One region of the Kitasatospora sp. NPDC059646 genome, then DNA from elsewhere that is predicted to be linked to it. Evidence: riboswitches for the same ligand, from Rfam matches in the RefSeq annotation. Region 1 holds a riboswitch; the other holds the start of a gene.
What was found. A riboswitch is a leader RNA that binds a small molecule or an ion and turns the genes downstream of it on or off. The one in region 1 is predicted to bind glycine.
Positions count from the first base shown of each region.

Region 1 (7,221 bases):
TTGATCTCGGCGTAGTTGTTGTTGCCGTTGGTGGTGATGAAGCGGCCGTCGACCAGCGGCTGGAGGTAGCCGGAGCCGGTCGGGTAGTCGGCGCCCCAGCCCATGACGATCAGGCCGTAGCCCTTGCTCTTGACCGAGTCGGGCGCGCCGATCACCGAGGCGTTCAGCTTGCCGTCGTACTGGTCGACGGTGACGTCGATGTTGACGGCCTTGAGGGCGGTCTGCAGCGCCACCGCGGAGTTGACCTCCTTCGGCTTGTTGCCGCGCACCGCGATGTTGGTCTTGAATCCGTCGGGCTTGCCGCAGGCCTTCAGCTCTTCCTTGGCCTTCTCGACGTTCGGCTTGCCCTTGGTCAGACCCCACGGGTCGTAGTCGTCCGAGCCGAGGATGTTCGGGGGCAGCATCGAGCCGTAGAGCGAGCCGGCCACCGAGCCGCCGCGGGCGGTCTGCAGGGCGGTGGTGTCGGCCGCGTACAGGACGGCCTTGCGGCAGTGCTCGTTCTCGAACGGGGCGACCGTCGGGGCCATCACGACGTAGCGGATGAAGCCGTTGTACGGGTCGTCGGTGTTGGCCTTCAGGGCCTGGTCCTGCAGGACCTTGACCTGGGCGGCCTGCGACAGGCCGGTCTGGCCCCAGTCGAGGTCGGCGGTGTTCGCCAGCAGGCGGGCGTCCATGTCGTCGGCGTTGGTGGTGACGGTCAGCTTCACGACGTCCGGCAGCGCCTTGCGGAACGGGTCGGAGGCCGGGTCCCAGTTCTCGTTGCGGACCAGCTCGTAGCCCTTGCCCGGCTCGGCGGTCTTGAACTTGTACGGGCCGGAGGAGACCGGCTTGTCGGCGTAGTGGGCGCCGGTGTCCAGCTTCTGCGGGACCGGGGCGGCGGAGCCCATGGCCAGCAGGTACGGGAAGTCCGAGTTGGGCTTGGCCAGGGTGAAGACGATGGTGTTGTCGTCCGGGGTCTGGACGGACTTCAGGCCCAGCTTGTTCGGGTCGGTGTCCGTGTAGGGGCCCTTGTAGTTCTGGCCCTGGTCGAGCTCGTTGACCACGTAGGTCGGGCCGCCGGAGATGACGTCCTGCGCGAAGACGCGCTCGATGCCGTACTTGATGTCCTTCGAGGTGATGACCGAGCCGTCCTCGAACTTCAGGCCCGGCTTCAGCTTGAAGGTGTAGGTCTTGCCGTCCGCGGAGATCTCCGGCTTGGCGGCGGCCAGGTCGGGGACCAGGTTCAGGCCCTCCTTGCCCGGCTTGCCGTCGAAGGCCAGCAGGGTGCGGGTGTAGAAGCGCTCGAAGTTCCACACCGAGGCGTAGTAGGCGCGACCGGGGTCGAGCGAGTCCACGTCGGTGGTGGTCCACAGGTTGAGGGTGCCGCCCTTCTTGTCGGACGGGTTCACCACCTTGTCGACGGCCGCGTTGAAGCCGGCCGCGCTGCCCTTGGCACCGCCTTCGCCGGAGTTGCCGCTCTTGCTGCCGCCGCAGGCGGTGGCGGTGAGCGCGAGGGTGGCCGCGAGGGCGGCGACCGCGAGCGTCCTGTTTCGCTTCATGGGTTGGGGAACCTCCAGAGTTGCGGGCTCAGTTGCCCTTGGGGTCGAGCGCGTCGCGCAGGCCGTCGCCGAACAGGTTGAAGGCGAGCACGGTGATGAAGATCGCGAGGCCGGGGATCACCATGTAGGTGGGGTCCGCCTGGTAGATGCCGACCGCGTCGGAGAGCATCTGGCCCCAGGAGGGGGTGGGCGGCCGGACACCGGCCCCGAGGAAGCTGAGCGCCGCCTCGTTCAGGATGTTGGCGGGGATGATCAGGGTCGCGTAGACCAGGATCGGCGCCACCAGGTTGGGAAGCAGTTCGCGGAACAGGATGTGGGCGCGGCCGGCGCCGAGGCTGCGGGCGGCGTCCACGAACTCCCGGTTGCGCAGCGACAGGGCCTGGCCTCTGACGATGCGTCCGATGTAGGGCCAGCCGAAGAAGCCGATCACGATGATCAGCACCCATACGCGCACGGTGGTGTCGCCCAGTCCGAGCACCGAGTTGGGGATCACCGACACCAGCGCGATGCTGAACAGCAGCTGCGGGAAGGCCAGCAGGACGTCCATGACGCGGCCGATGAACGCGTCCACCCAGCCGCCGAAGTAGCCGGCGGTGATGCCCATGACCACGCCGATGCCGACGGACAGCACGGCGGCGCCGAGCGCCACCAGCAGCGAGATCTGCGCGCCGTACAGGACGCGGGAGAACACGTCGCGGCCGAACACCGGGTCGACGCCCAGCAGGTATTCGCCGCTCATGCCGCCGAACGCGCCCTTGGGCAGGCCGAGGTCGGGGTTGATCTGGTCCGGGTGCGGTTCGTCGACCGGGTGTCCGAACAGTGCGGTGAGCACCGGCGCGAGGACCGCCGCGAGGATGAGCAGGATCACCACGACACCGCCGGCCAGCGCGACCTTGTCGCGCTTGAGGCGGTCCCAGGCGATGCGGCCCGGTGAGCGGCCCTCGATCTTCTTGGCCGGCTCGGAGATTGACGCGCCGTCAGGCTGCGCGCCGGCCGGCGGACCCGAGGTCTCGGTGGGTGTGGTCATGAGTCAGTTCGTTCCCCTCGCCGACGGTGGCCGGCCCACGGAGTCGCGTTTGGTGCGGAAGGCAGAGCGGTTGCGGTGGTGCCGGGTGCCGTTGCGGCGGTGCAGAAGTGCGTTTGGCAAGCAGGGCGTTGCGGGGTGGTGCCGGTGACGCCGGGCGGTGTGCCCCGGCGCGCATGGTGCTGCCGCACGGAGATGCGCATCGTGCGGTTCATGCTGTGGCGGCGGCGCGTTCACCTTCGTGAGGATCGTCTCGCGCTCCGCATTGGGCAGCACTCTCTGTCATGGGAAGTACCCGGCGGAAGACCCCCATCCCGAAGGATGCCTAACTGTGATCTGCTGGCATGCACTTTCGTTGCGCTGGCATATCGCTCTTCACACAGGTGCCGCGCGCACGTCAAGGGGCGCACTGACGATACCCCGCCAGTGGCGGAGAAACGCCAGGTGGAAACGGTGGTGGCACGCGTAGATCACGGCGCGGCAAAAAACCCCCGCCGACCTGGACAAAGGTTCGTGCGGGGGTTTTCGGACGATCTGTCGGGGTACTGTCAGCGGCCCGGATATCCCGGCCACCGGGGCTGCGGCCAGCCCGGGGGCGGCCCCGGGATTGGTTGCGCTGCGTAACCAAAACCGGTGGGGTAGGGCCCGGGCGCGCCCTGCCGGTCGAAGAACGGGCGGGAGTTGGCCCACATCCACATCGCCACCGGGTCGAACTCGTCGGCCATCATCACGGTGGAGACGGCCGGCCCCTCGGGGGCCTGCGAGGCGGCCCGCTGCACCAGCGCCCGGGCGGCCTCCACGGCCGGCGGCGAGGTGTCGTACAGGTCCAGCCCGATCGCCAGGTACGGCTCGCCGAGCACCGGCTGCACCCAGGCCCGCCGCAGCGAGCGCAGCGGGCGCACCTCGGCCGCCTGCTGCTCCAGCACGGCGAAGAACTGCGGCGCCTGCACGGGCGGTTCGGCGATCCGCAGCGGCCCGGCGGGCAGCCGGTCCAGGCCGACGGCGATCCGCCGCAGGTCCGCCCAGGGCACGCCGACGCCGCCGCCGGGGCGGTGCGGGTCCAGCCACAGGCCCCAGCGGGAGCGGTACAGCGAACCGGCGATCTCCGGCCCGGACACCACCTCGTGCCCGCGCGACCAGCCGCTGGCCGACAACTGCCCCGGGGACGTCACGCAGGGCGCGTAGCCGTGCCCGCCGATGTCCATGTTCCCGTACTGGGCGTCCGGGCTGCCCGGGCTGCCGTGCCACAGCAGCATCCAGACCTGCCCGTTGGCGAGGGCGCGCAACAGCCCCTCGTACGCCTCCCACCGCTCCGGTGCGACCGCTGCGAGGGCGCGCTCGATCGCGCCCGGGTCGCCGGCTGCTCCCGTCACGTCGCCGCCTCGTCTCTCGTCCTGGTCGCCGCCCGTCCACCGCGCCGCGATGTGCCGGGGCAACCCTATGGGGCGCGCCCGACAGCCGTCATGCCGCCGTCCCGGATCCGGCCCGGAAAAGCCCGCGGGGTCACGGCCGCACGTAGAAGGGCTGTACCCGTCCCAGCAGCCAGTCCACCACCGGGTCGGCGACCAGGTCGAGCAGCACCAGGTGGACGCCCCAGCTCGGCGCCGCGGTTCCGAGCGCCCGGCCGAGCGCCAGGTTGACGTCGCCGGGGTCGGCGGGCGCCGCCGGGTCCAGCTGGACGCCGACGTACAGCAGGGTGGGCTCGCCCTCCACCCGAGCCAGCGCCCGACGGGCCGTCAGCACGCCGGGCAGGGCGGCGAGTTCGCCGGTCGCGGCGGCCAGGAAGGCGTACGGCTCCTGGTGCGGCTCGGGCTCCTTGAGCGCCACCCGCGCCCCCTCCGCGACGCCCTGCGCCTCCCACGCCTCGCCGCGCGGCCCGCGCCGCAGCTCGCCCACGCCCTCGGGCGGCACCGGGATGCCCACCGGCGCCTCGGGGTTGACCGCGATGCCGATGCCCAGCGGCAGGCCGCGGGCGAACTCCCACATCGGGGCGATCGCGAACGGGATGCCCGGCGCGTGCTGGAGGTACAGCTCCTGCGAGCTGTACACCGGCACGTAGGGCGCGCCGGCCAGTTCGAGCGTCGGCAGGTCGAGCGACCCGGCCTGCGGGTCGGCGCCCGACGGCAGCGGGATCCACACCTGGCTGCGGGCCAGCACCTCGATCACCCGGGGCGTCGCCCCCGGATCGCCGAGGGCCGCCATCAGCACCTGCTCCAGCTCGTTGGCCGGCCAGCTCCCGCCTTCCGGAACCTGACCCAGCGGGAACCCCATCTCGCCCCTCCACACTCACGGTTGCGATCAGGTTAGCGGCGCGCCCGGGGCCCCCGCCGAGAGTGTGGGCGAACCCCACTCCCGCGAGCGCCTCCCGGCATGCCATGATGGGCCCGCTCAAACTTCATACCGGCCGCTCGAACCCGCGCGGGAGAGCCGGAACGACCGTCATCCGGTCGCGACCGGCGCCGAAGGAGCAAGTCCTCCCCGGAATCTCTCAGGCCCCCTTACCGCCCGGGCGAGGCAGATCTGGAAAGTGGACACGGCCGCGCCGTGCGCCCACCCACGGTGCAAACCGCCATCCTGTCCGGGATGCGGTGAAGCTCTCAGGTTCGACGACAGACGGGGAGATTCGCCCCAGCCTGCCCGTTTCCAGATCCCGGGAGTCCTGTCGTGTCCCTCCGCCTGACCGCGCTCGACGCACTGCACCGCTCGCTCGGCGCCACCATGACCGACTTCGCGGGCTGGGACATGCCGCTGCGCTACGGCAGCGAGCGCGAGGAGCACCTCGCCGTCCGCACCAAGGCCGGCCTGTTCGACCTCTCGCACATGGGCGAGATCACCGTCTCCGGCCCGCAGGCCGGCGAGCTGCTCGACCACGCGCTGGTCGGCTTCATCTCCGCCCTCGGCGTGCTGCGCGCCCGCTACACCATGATCTGCCGCGAGGACGGCGGCATCCTGGACGACCTGATCGTCTACCGCACCGCGGAGAACGAGTACCTGGTGGTCGCCAACGCCTCCAACGCCCAGGTGGTGCTGGACGCCCTGACCGAGCGCGCGGCCGGCTTCGACGCCGTCGTCCGCGACGACCGCGACGCCTACGCGCTGCTCGCCGTCCAGGGCCCCGAGGCCAACGGCATCCTGGCCGAGCTCACCGACGCCGACCTGCCCGCCCTCAAGTACTACGCGCTGCTGCCCGCCACCGTGGCGGACCGTCAGGTCTGGCTGGCCCGCACCGGCTACACCGGCGAGGACGGCTTCGAGGTCTTCTGCGCCCCCGCCGACGCCGAGCACCTGTGGACGGCGCTGACCGCGGCCGGCACCGACAAGGGCCTGGTCCCGTGCGGCCTGTCCTGCCGCGACACGCTGCGCCTGGAGGCCGGCATGCCGCTGTACGGGCACGAGCTGTCCACCGACCTGACCCCGTTCGACGCCGGCCTCGGCCGGGTGGTGCGCTTCGACAAGACCACCAACGGCGGCGCGTTCGTCGGCCGCAAGGCGCTGGAGGAGGCCGCCGCGGCGGCCGAGACCAACCCGCCGCGCAAGCTGGTCGGCCTGGTCTCCGAGGGCAAGCGCGTCCCGCGCGCCGAGTACTCGGTGGTGGACGCCGAGGGCGCCGTGATCGGCCGGATCACCTCCGGCTCGCCGTCCCCGACCCTGGCCAAGCCGATCGCCATGGCGTACGTGGACGCCGCGCACGCCGAGCCCGGCACCACCGTCGCGGTGGACGTCCGCGGCAAGGCCGAGCCGGTCCAGGTCGTCGCGCTGCCGTTCTACAAGCGCACCCGCTGACCCCGGTCGGCCCTCCACCTGCTTCCCGAGCAGTTTTTTCCGGTTCGTCCGCCCAGCGGACGGCCGCGCCCTCCCCTCTTGCGATCCTGGAGAATGACGCCATGAGCAACCCCACGCACCTGCAGTACACCAAGGAGCACGAGTGGCTGACCGCCGCCGTGGACGGGGTGTCGACGGTCGGCATCACCGCGCACGCGGCCGACGCCCTCGGCGACATCGTCTACGTCCAGCTCCCCAATGTGGGTGACACCGTCACCGCGGGTGAGACCTGTGGCGAGCTCGAGTCCACCAAGTCGGTCAGCGACCTCTTCTCCCCCGCCACCGGCGAGGTCACCGAGGTCAACCAGACGGTCATCGACGACCCGGCCCTGGTCAACTCGGAGCCCTTCGAGGGCGGTTGGCTGTTCAAGGTCCGCGTCGAGGCCACCGACGAGCTGCTCGACGCCGACGGCTACACCGCCTTCACCGGCGCCTGACCGGGAGACCCCCCATGACGGTTCTCAACCAGTCCCTCCACGCGCTCGACCCGGAGATCGCCGCCGCGGTCGACGCCGAGCTGCACCGCCAGCAGACCACCCTGGAAATGATCGCCTCCGAGAACTTCGCCCCGGTGGCGGTCATGGAGGCCCAGGGCTCGGTGCTCACCAACAAGTACGCCGAGGGCTACCCCGGCCGCCGCTACTACGGCGGCTGCGAGCACGTCGACGTGGTCGAGCAGATCGCCATCGACCGGGTGAAGGAGCTGTTCGGCGCCGAGCACGCCAACGTGCAGCCGCACTCCGGCGCGCAGGCGAACGCCGCGGCGATGTTCGCGCTGATCCAGCCGGGCGACACCATCCTGGGCCTGAACCTGGCCCACGGCGGTCACCTGACCCA
Region 1 is NZ_JBHWDS010000004.1:160,484-167,704, reverse strand. Features, by position in the region: gene ACFV1L_RS04300 (ABC transporter substrate-binding protein) at 1-1,538, opposite strand, end outside; gene ACFV1L_RS04295 (ABC transporter permease) at 1,567-2,565, opposite strand; gene ACFV1L_RS04290 (enhanced serine sensitivity protein SseB C-terminal domain-containing protein) at 3,111-3,935, opposite strand; gene ACFV1L_RS04285 (enhanced serine sensitivity protein SseB) at 4,066-4,833, opposite strand; glycine riboswitch at 4,972-5,076, shown strand; gene gcvT (glycine cleavage system aminomethyltransferase GcvT) at 5,227-6,345, shown strand; gene gcvH (glycine cleavage system protein GcvH) at 6,447-6,821, shown strand; gene glyA (serine hydroxymethyltransferase) at 6,836-7,221, shown strand, end outside.

Region 2 (7,221 bases), on a different contig from region 1:
GAGGGACGCCGTCAGGCGTCGGTCTTGGCGAGCGCCGGCGCGGGCTGCTCGGAGGGGGTGGCGGCGGCCTTGATGCGGCGGATGCCGAACGGGACGACCGCGGCGACCAGGCACATCGCGCCGGCCACCCAGAAGGCGTGCCGGTAGGCGTCCAGGGTCGGCAGCTGCACGGGGATCGGCAGCTTGAGGGTGTCGCCGGTGAGGATGGCGGCCATCACGGCGGTGCCGACGGCGCCGCCGACGGTGCGCAGGACGGCGTTCATGCCGTTGGCGATGCCGGACTGCTCGGCGGGCACGGCGCCGTTGATGTAGGCCGGCATGGCCGCGTAGGCCAGGCCGACGCCGAGGCCGAAGACGGCGGAGGAGAAGTAGACGTCGAACTCGGCGTCGTGACGCACCGCCAGGTAGGCCATCGCGACGGCGCCGAGCAGGCCGCCCAGGACCAGCGGCAGGCGCGGGCCGCGGCGGGCGATCAGCAGCGCGCCGAGCGGGGCGGCGACCATGGAGCCGATCGCGGACGGCAGCAGCATGATGCCGGCGTGCAGGACGGTGGCGGTGAAGCCGTAGTGGGCCAGCTTCTCCGGGGTCTGCGCGAAGTTGCTGATCACCATGAACGAGCCGTACATGCCGAAGCCGATCAGCAGGCCGGCGATGTTGGTGAACGCGACGGCCGGGCGGGCCATCATCGACAGGTCGACCAGCGGGTGCGAGACCTTCGACTCGACCAGCAGCCACAGCAGGGCGACGACCGCGGCGACGGCGAACAGGCCGAGGGTGCGGTTGGAGGTCCAGCCCCACTCGTTGCCGCGGCTGACGGCGATCAGCAGCGCGGACAGCCAGCCGGCCAGGGTGAGTGCGCCGAGCGGGTCGGCGCCGCCCTCCTTGTCGACGACCGGGTCGGCGGGCACCCGCACGATCACCAGGACGACCGCGAGCAGGGCGAAGACCAGGCCCATCCAGAAGATCGACTTGTAGCTCCAGTGCTCCAGCAGCAGGCCGGTGGCGACCAGGCCGAGGCCGGAGCCGACGCCCATGGAGGCGGAGATGGCGGCGACACCGCCGGTGACCTTCTGCTTGGGCAGTTCGTCGCGGACGATGCTGATCGCCAGCGGCAGCACGCCACCGCCCGCGCCCTGCAGCACCCGGGCGACGACCAGCCAGCCGAAGGAGTGGGTGGCGACCGCGAGGCCGGAGCCGATGACCAGGCCGGCCAGCGAGACCAGCAGCATCGGCTTGCGGCCGCGCAGGTCGCCGAAGCGGCCGAGCAGCGGGGTGAGGACCGCCGCGGACAGCAGGTTGGCGGTCATCAGCCAGGTGATGTCGGAACCCGAGACCTTCAGCTCGCGGGCCAGCCCCGGAAGGATCGGGACGACCGCGGTCTGCACCACGCTGTACGCCAGCATGGCGAGGATCAGCGCGGGCAGGACCCTGGCGCTGGTGGGCTGGGCGGCCGTGGCGGTGGGCTGTGGTGCCTCACTCACGGGAAATCCTCCGGGTGCTTCAGTCAGGCGATAGTGCAGGAACTGAAGTAACGATGTCGGGAGATGCTTCAATCTGTCAAATATCTAATGGTGAAGCTTTGGCAAAGTCGGAGCCCCGGTCCGCACGGGCGGACCGGGGCCGGGAGTTGGCGCACCGTCAGGCGCGCGAGGACGCCTCAGGCCGAGCGCATCGGCTCCGGACGGGCCTGCCCCGGGCCGTCGCCGTTCGCCGGCGACGACGGGCGGTGCGGCTGCGGGTGCTCGTCGGCGTGCCCGGCCGCCGGGGACTGCGGCTGCGCGTTCCACGGCTGCCGCTGCCGCGCCCGGCCGTCCGCGCCGTCCGCCGCGTCCTGCACCTCGACGTGCTCCCGCCGCAGCTCCTCGCGGACCACCTCCTCCTCGGTGTACCGCTCCACCACCAGCCGCACCCGCTCCACCGGCGCCAGGTACTTGCGCACCACCGGGCGCTCCTCGTGCAGCGTGACCTCCTCGACCGCCTCGGCGATCTCCTGGTCGGACAGCGCCGCCCGCTCCGCCTCCGACACCGGGATCCGCTCCACCCGCACCCGCTCGCGGACCACCGGCACCCGGCGCTCCACCGCCTCGGTGGTCACGTACTTGCGCAGCCGGGCGGTGCCGACCGGGTGCCACTCGGTGGTGACCTCCAGGCGCTCCTCGCGGCAGGTGATCTCCACCGGCGGCGTCCGCTCGGCCTGCCCGGCCGCCCCGCCGGACGGCTTCGACCGCTCCGGGCCGGCCTTCGGAGCGGCGTCCTTCGCCGCGCCCTCTCCCGACGTGCCGGTCTTCGCGTCGGCGTCCTTCGGCGCGGTGTCCTTCGGTGCGGCGTCCTTCGGTGCGGCGTCCTTCGGGCCGGTGTACGGGCTGAACGCGACGGGCGCGGCCGGGGCGGTGGGCGCGGGGGCCGGGCGGTGGACCGGGTCGGGGGAGGAGGCGACGGTGCCGAAGTCGCGGTCGGCGGCCGGCTCCGGCCGCGGGCGCTCCTTCGCGGCCGGCTCGCTCCTCCCGGCAGCGGCAGCGGCAGCGGCGGCGGCCGCCGGGGCGGGCGCCGGGCGGACGCTCTCCGCGGGCTCGTCGTCGCTGCTGTCCAGCCCGTAGTAGCGGTACAGCTGGAGCTCCTGGGCCGGCGACAGGTGCTGGCCGACCCCGAAGTCCGGGGACTCCTTGATCAGCGACTTGTCGTACGGGACGCGCAGCTCGTCGTCCGCGAACTCGCTGGTGGCCAGCGGGACGAAGGCGTCCCGGCCGAAGATCCCGGTCCGGACGGCGGCCCACTCCGGCTCGCCGGTGGCGTCGTCCAGGTAGACCTCGTCGACCGTGCCGATCTTGTCACCGTTGCGGTCCACCGCCTTGTGCCCGATCAGGTCGCGCGGATCGATGTCGGTCTGCACGCTGTCCTCCAGTGCTGCTGCTCCTGAGGGCCCGTCGGAGGAGCGGCCGGAGGAGCGTGCCGGGCCGCCACTTCACACCAAAAGGCACGTAACGGACGGTGGCACTCGCAGGGCGGCCGTCCGGGGCGGATCACACCGCCGTACCGGTGATTGCGCAGGTCCGCGCTGGTACCCTGGGCGGCGACCGCCGAGCCCGCTCGGGAGAGTCCCGGCCCCGCCGAACAGGGGGTTGCGGGACGCCGAAGGAGCAACCCCTCCCCGGAATCTCTCAGGCATCCGTACCGAGCAGGATCAGGTCACTCTGGAAAGCAGGGCAGACCGTCGGCACCGAAGCCGCCGGACACTGACCTCGCCGACGGTGCAAGCCGACCGGGCCACCACCCGGGCGCGCGAAGCTCTCAGGTACCGATGACAGAGGGGGAGGCTGACGGGTTCGTACGCCCGGACGCTCCTGCGGCGGCCGGTCGGCGTGCGTCCCACCGCCGGTCCGCGACCAGGAGGCCCGACCCCCATGAACGCCCAGCCGACGCTCAGCGACCTTGAGCAGGCCAGCCCCTTCGAGCACCGCCACATCGGTCCCGACAGCGACGCCCAGCAGAAGATGCTGGCCCAGGTCGGCTACTGCACGCTGGACGAGCTGTCCGCCGCCGCCGTGCCGGACGCCATCCGCAGCCTCACCGCACTCGGCCTGCCCGCCGGCCGCAGCGAGGCCCAGGTCCTCGCCGAACTGCGCGAGCTGGCCGGCCGCAACCAGGTCCTCACCTCGATGATCGGCCTCGGCTACTACGGCACCTTCACCCCGCCGGTCATCCTGCGCAACGTCCTCGAGAACCCCGCCTGGTACACCGCCTACACCCCGTACCAGCCGGAGATCTCCCAGGGCCGCCTGGAGGCCCTGCTCAACTTCCAGACCATGGTCTCCGACCTGACCGGCCTGGCCACCTCCGGCTCCTCGCTGCTCGACGAGGGCACCGCCGCCGCCGAGGCGATGGCCCTCGCCCGGCGCGTCACCAAGGTCAAGGGCGGCGTCTTCCTGGTCGACGCCGACACCCTCCCGCAGACCCTCGCCGTGATCGAGACCCGCGCCGAACCGACCGGCGTCGAGGTCGTCACCGCGGACCTGTCGAACGGCATCCCCGCCGAGATCGCCGAGCGCGGCGTGTTCGGCGTGCTGCTCCAGTACCCCGGCGCGTCCGGCGCGGTGCGCGAGATCAAGCCCGTCATCGAGCAGGCCCACCAGCTCGGCGCGGTCGTCGCCGTCGCCGCCGACCTGCTGGCCCTCACCCTGCTGCGCTCGCCCGGCGAGCTCGGCGCCGACATCGCCTGCGGCACCTCCCAGCGCTTCGGCGTCCCGATGGGCTTCGGCGGCCCGCACGCCGGCTACCTCGCCGTGCGCGCCGAGTACGCCCGCAACCTGCCCGGCCGCCTGGTCGGCGTCTCCGTCGACGCCGACGGCAACCGCGCCTACCGGCTCGCCCTGCAGACCCGCGAGCAGCACATCCGCCGCGAGAAGGCCACCTCCAACATCTGCACGGCGCAGGTGCTGCTCGCCGTGATGGCGTCCATGTACGCCGTCTACCACGGCCCCGACGGCCTCGCCGACATCGCCCGCCGCACCCACCGCTACGCCGCCGCGCTCGCCGCCGGCCTGCGCGCCGGCGGCGTCGAGCTCGCCCACGACGCGTTCTTCGACACCGTCACCGCCGTCGTCCCGGGCCGCGCGGACGAGGTCGTCGCCGCCGCGCTGGCCGGCGGCGTGAACGTCCACCGGGTCGACGCCGACCGCGTCTCGGTCTCCTGCGACGAGACCACCACCCGCGAGCACCTGGCCGCCGTGTTCGCCGCGTTCGGCGTGACCGCGGAGATCGCCGAGGACGCGGACGCGCTCCCGGCCGGACTGCTGCGCGAGGACGAGTACCTCACCCACCCGGTGTTCCACAGCCACCGCTCCGAGACCGCCATGCTGCGCTACCTGCGCCGCCTGTCGGACCGCGACTACGCGCTCGACCGCGGCATGATCCCGCTGGGCTCCTGCACCATGAAGCTCAACGCGACCACCGAGATGGAGCCGATCACCTGGCCCGAGTTCGGCCAGCTGCACCCGTTCGCGCCGGTCGACCAGGCCGCCGGCTTCCTGACCCTCATCCGGGAACTGGAGCAGCAGCTCGTCGAGGTCACCGGCTACGACGCGGTCTCCATCCAGCCGAACGCCGGCTCGCAGGGCGAACTGGCCGGCCTGCTGGCCGTCCGCGCCTACCACCGGGCCAACGGCGACACCCAGCGCGACGTCTGCCTGATCCCGTCCTCCGCGCACGGCACCAACGCGGCCTCCGCGGCGATGGCCGGCATGCGGGTCGTCGTGGTGAAGACGCTGGCCGACGGCGACGTGGACGTCGAGGACCTCAAGGCCAAGATCGAGCAGCACCGCGAGCAGCTCGCCGTGCTGATGGTCACCTACCCGTCCACCCACGGCGTGTTCGAGACCCAGATCACCGACATCTGCGCGCTCGTCCACGAGGCCGGCGGCCAGGTGTACGTCGACGGCGCCAACCTGAACGCGCTGGTCGGCCTCGCCAAGCCCGGCAAGTTCGGCGCGGACGTCTCGCACCTCAACCTGCACAAGACCTTCTGCATCCCGCACGGCGGCGGCGGCCCCGGCGTCGGCCCGGTCGCGGTCCGCGCGCACCTCGCGCCGTACCTGCCCAACCACCCGCTGCAGAGCGAGGCCGGCCCCGCGACCGGCGTCGGCCCGATCTCGGCCGCGCCGTGGGGCTCCGCGGCGATCCTTCCGATCTCCTGGTCGTACGTGCGCCTGATGGGCGGCGAGGGCCTCAAGCGCGCCACCCAGGTGGCCGTCCTGAACGCCAACTACATCGCCAAGCGGCTCGCCCCGCACTACCCGGTGCTGTACACCGGCCCCGGCGGGCTGGTCGCGCACGAGTGCATCATCGACCTGCGGCCGCTCAGCAAGGAGACCGGCGTCAGCGTCGACGACATCGCGAAGCGACTCATCGACTACGGCTTCCACGCGCCGACCATGTCGTTCCCGGTCGCCGGCACGCTGATGATCGAGCCGACCGAGTCCGAGGACCTGCACGAGATCGACCGCTTCTGCGAGGCGATGATCGCCATCCGCGGCGAGATCGAGAAGGTCGGCGCGGGCGAGTGGGCGGCGGACGACAACCCGCTGCGCAACGCCCCGCACACCGCGGCGATGCTGACCGGCGAGTGGGCGCACCCCTACACCCGCGAAGAGGCCGTCTTCCCGGCGGGCGTCAACCCGGCGGACAAGTACTGGCCGGCGGTGCGACGCATCGACGGCGCGTACGGCGACCGGAACCTGGTGTGCTCCTGCCCGCCGCTGGACGAGTACGACGCCTGAGCGGTGACCGCGTAGCGCAGAAAGCCGCCCGCCGGGGGAGCTCCCCTGGTAGGCGGCTTTCGGGCGTTGGGGCCGTTCGCTGCGCGCAGTTCCCCGCGCCCCCTGGTGGGGCGGGGAGGGGGCGGAGAGCGGAAGGGCCGCCCGGTCCGAGGGGAGTTCCCCCGGCGGGCGGCTTTCGAGGTGTTGAGGGCCTTTCGCTGCGCGCAGTTCCCCGCGCCCCTGGTGGGGCGGGGAGGGGGCGGAGAGCGGAAAGGCCGCCCGGTCCGAGGGGAGTTCTCTCGGTGGGCGGCCTTTCGTCGGGGCCGGGTCAGGAGTAGACGGGGCCCGTGAACTTCTCGCCGGGGCCGGAGCCGGGGGCGTCGGGGACGAGGGAGGCTTCGCGGAAGGCGAGCTGGAGGGAGCGGAGGCCGTCGCGGAGGGGGGCGGCGTGGAAGTTGGAGATCTCGGGGGCGCCGGCGGTGACCAGGCCGGCGAGGGCGGTGATCAGCTTGCGGGCCTCGTCGAGGTCCTTGTCGGCTTCGCCGCCCTCGGCCAGGCCGCACTTGACGGCGGCGGCGCTCATCAGGTGGACCGCGACGGTGGTGATCACCTCGACGGCGGGGACCTCGGCGATGTCGCGGGTCAGGTCGTCGAAGCCGACGCCCTCGCCGGACTCGGGGGTGTGGTCGTGGTCGGGCTGGCTGGTCACGGTGTCACTCCGGGATGCTGGTGCGAAAGCGCAGTACAAAGGGAGCGTACAAGGCGGGCGGAGGCGGGTCGGAATACCGGTCGGCCCCGGAACGCTGGTATGCTTCGAGACTGACCGGCCAGGAATCCGTCGAGGATGCCCGGCCAGCAAGTGGAGGCTCCACTTCAGGAGGCCCGAGAGGGCAACCGCGACAGTCTCCCACCCGAGCGGCCGAAGGGTCGACGGGTCCGGTCCGTGGCGAGCGCCGGAAGGATTGCCCGC
Region 2 is NZ_JBHWDS010000082.1:7,643-14,863, reverse strand. Features, by position in the region: gene ACFV1L_RS34765 (MFS transporter) at 12-1,481, opposite strand; gene ACFV1L_RS34760 (PRC and DUF2382 domain-containing protein) at 1,658-2,890, opposite strand; glycine riboswitch at 3,079-3,184, shown strand; gene gcvP (aminomethyl-transferring glycine dehydrogenase) at 3,402-6,272, shown strand; gene ACFV1L_RS34750 (DUF1844 domain-containing protein) at 6,580-6,960, opposite strand.
Region 2: it holds a riboswitch for glycine, as region 1 does, so the genes downstream of both, gcvP (aminomethyl-transferring glycine dehydrogenase) here and gcvT (glycine cleavage system aminomethyltransferase GcvT) in region 1, are expected to answer to the same signal.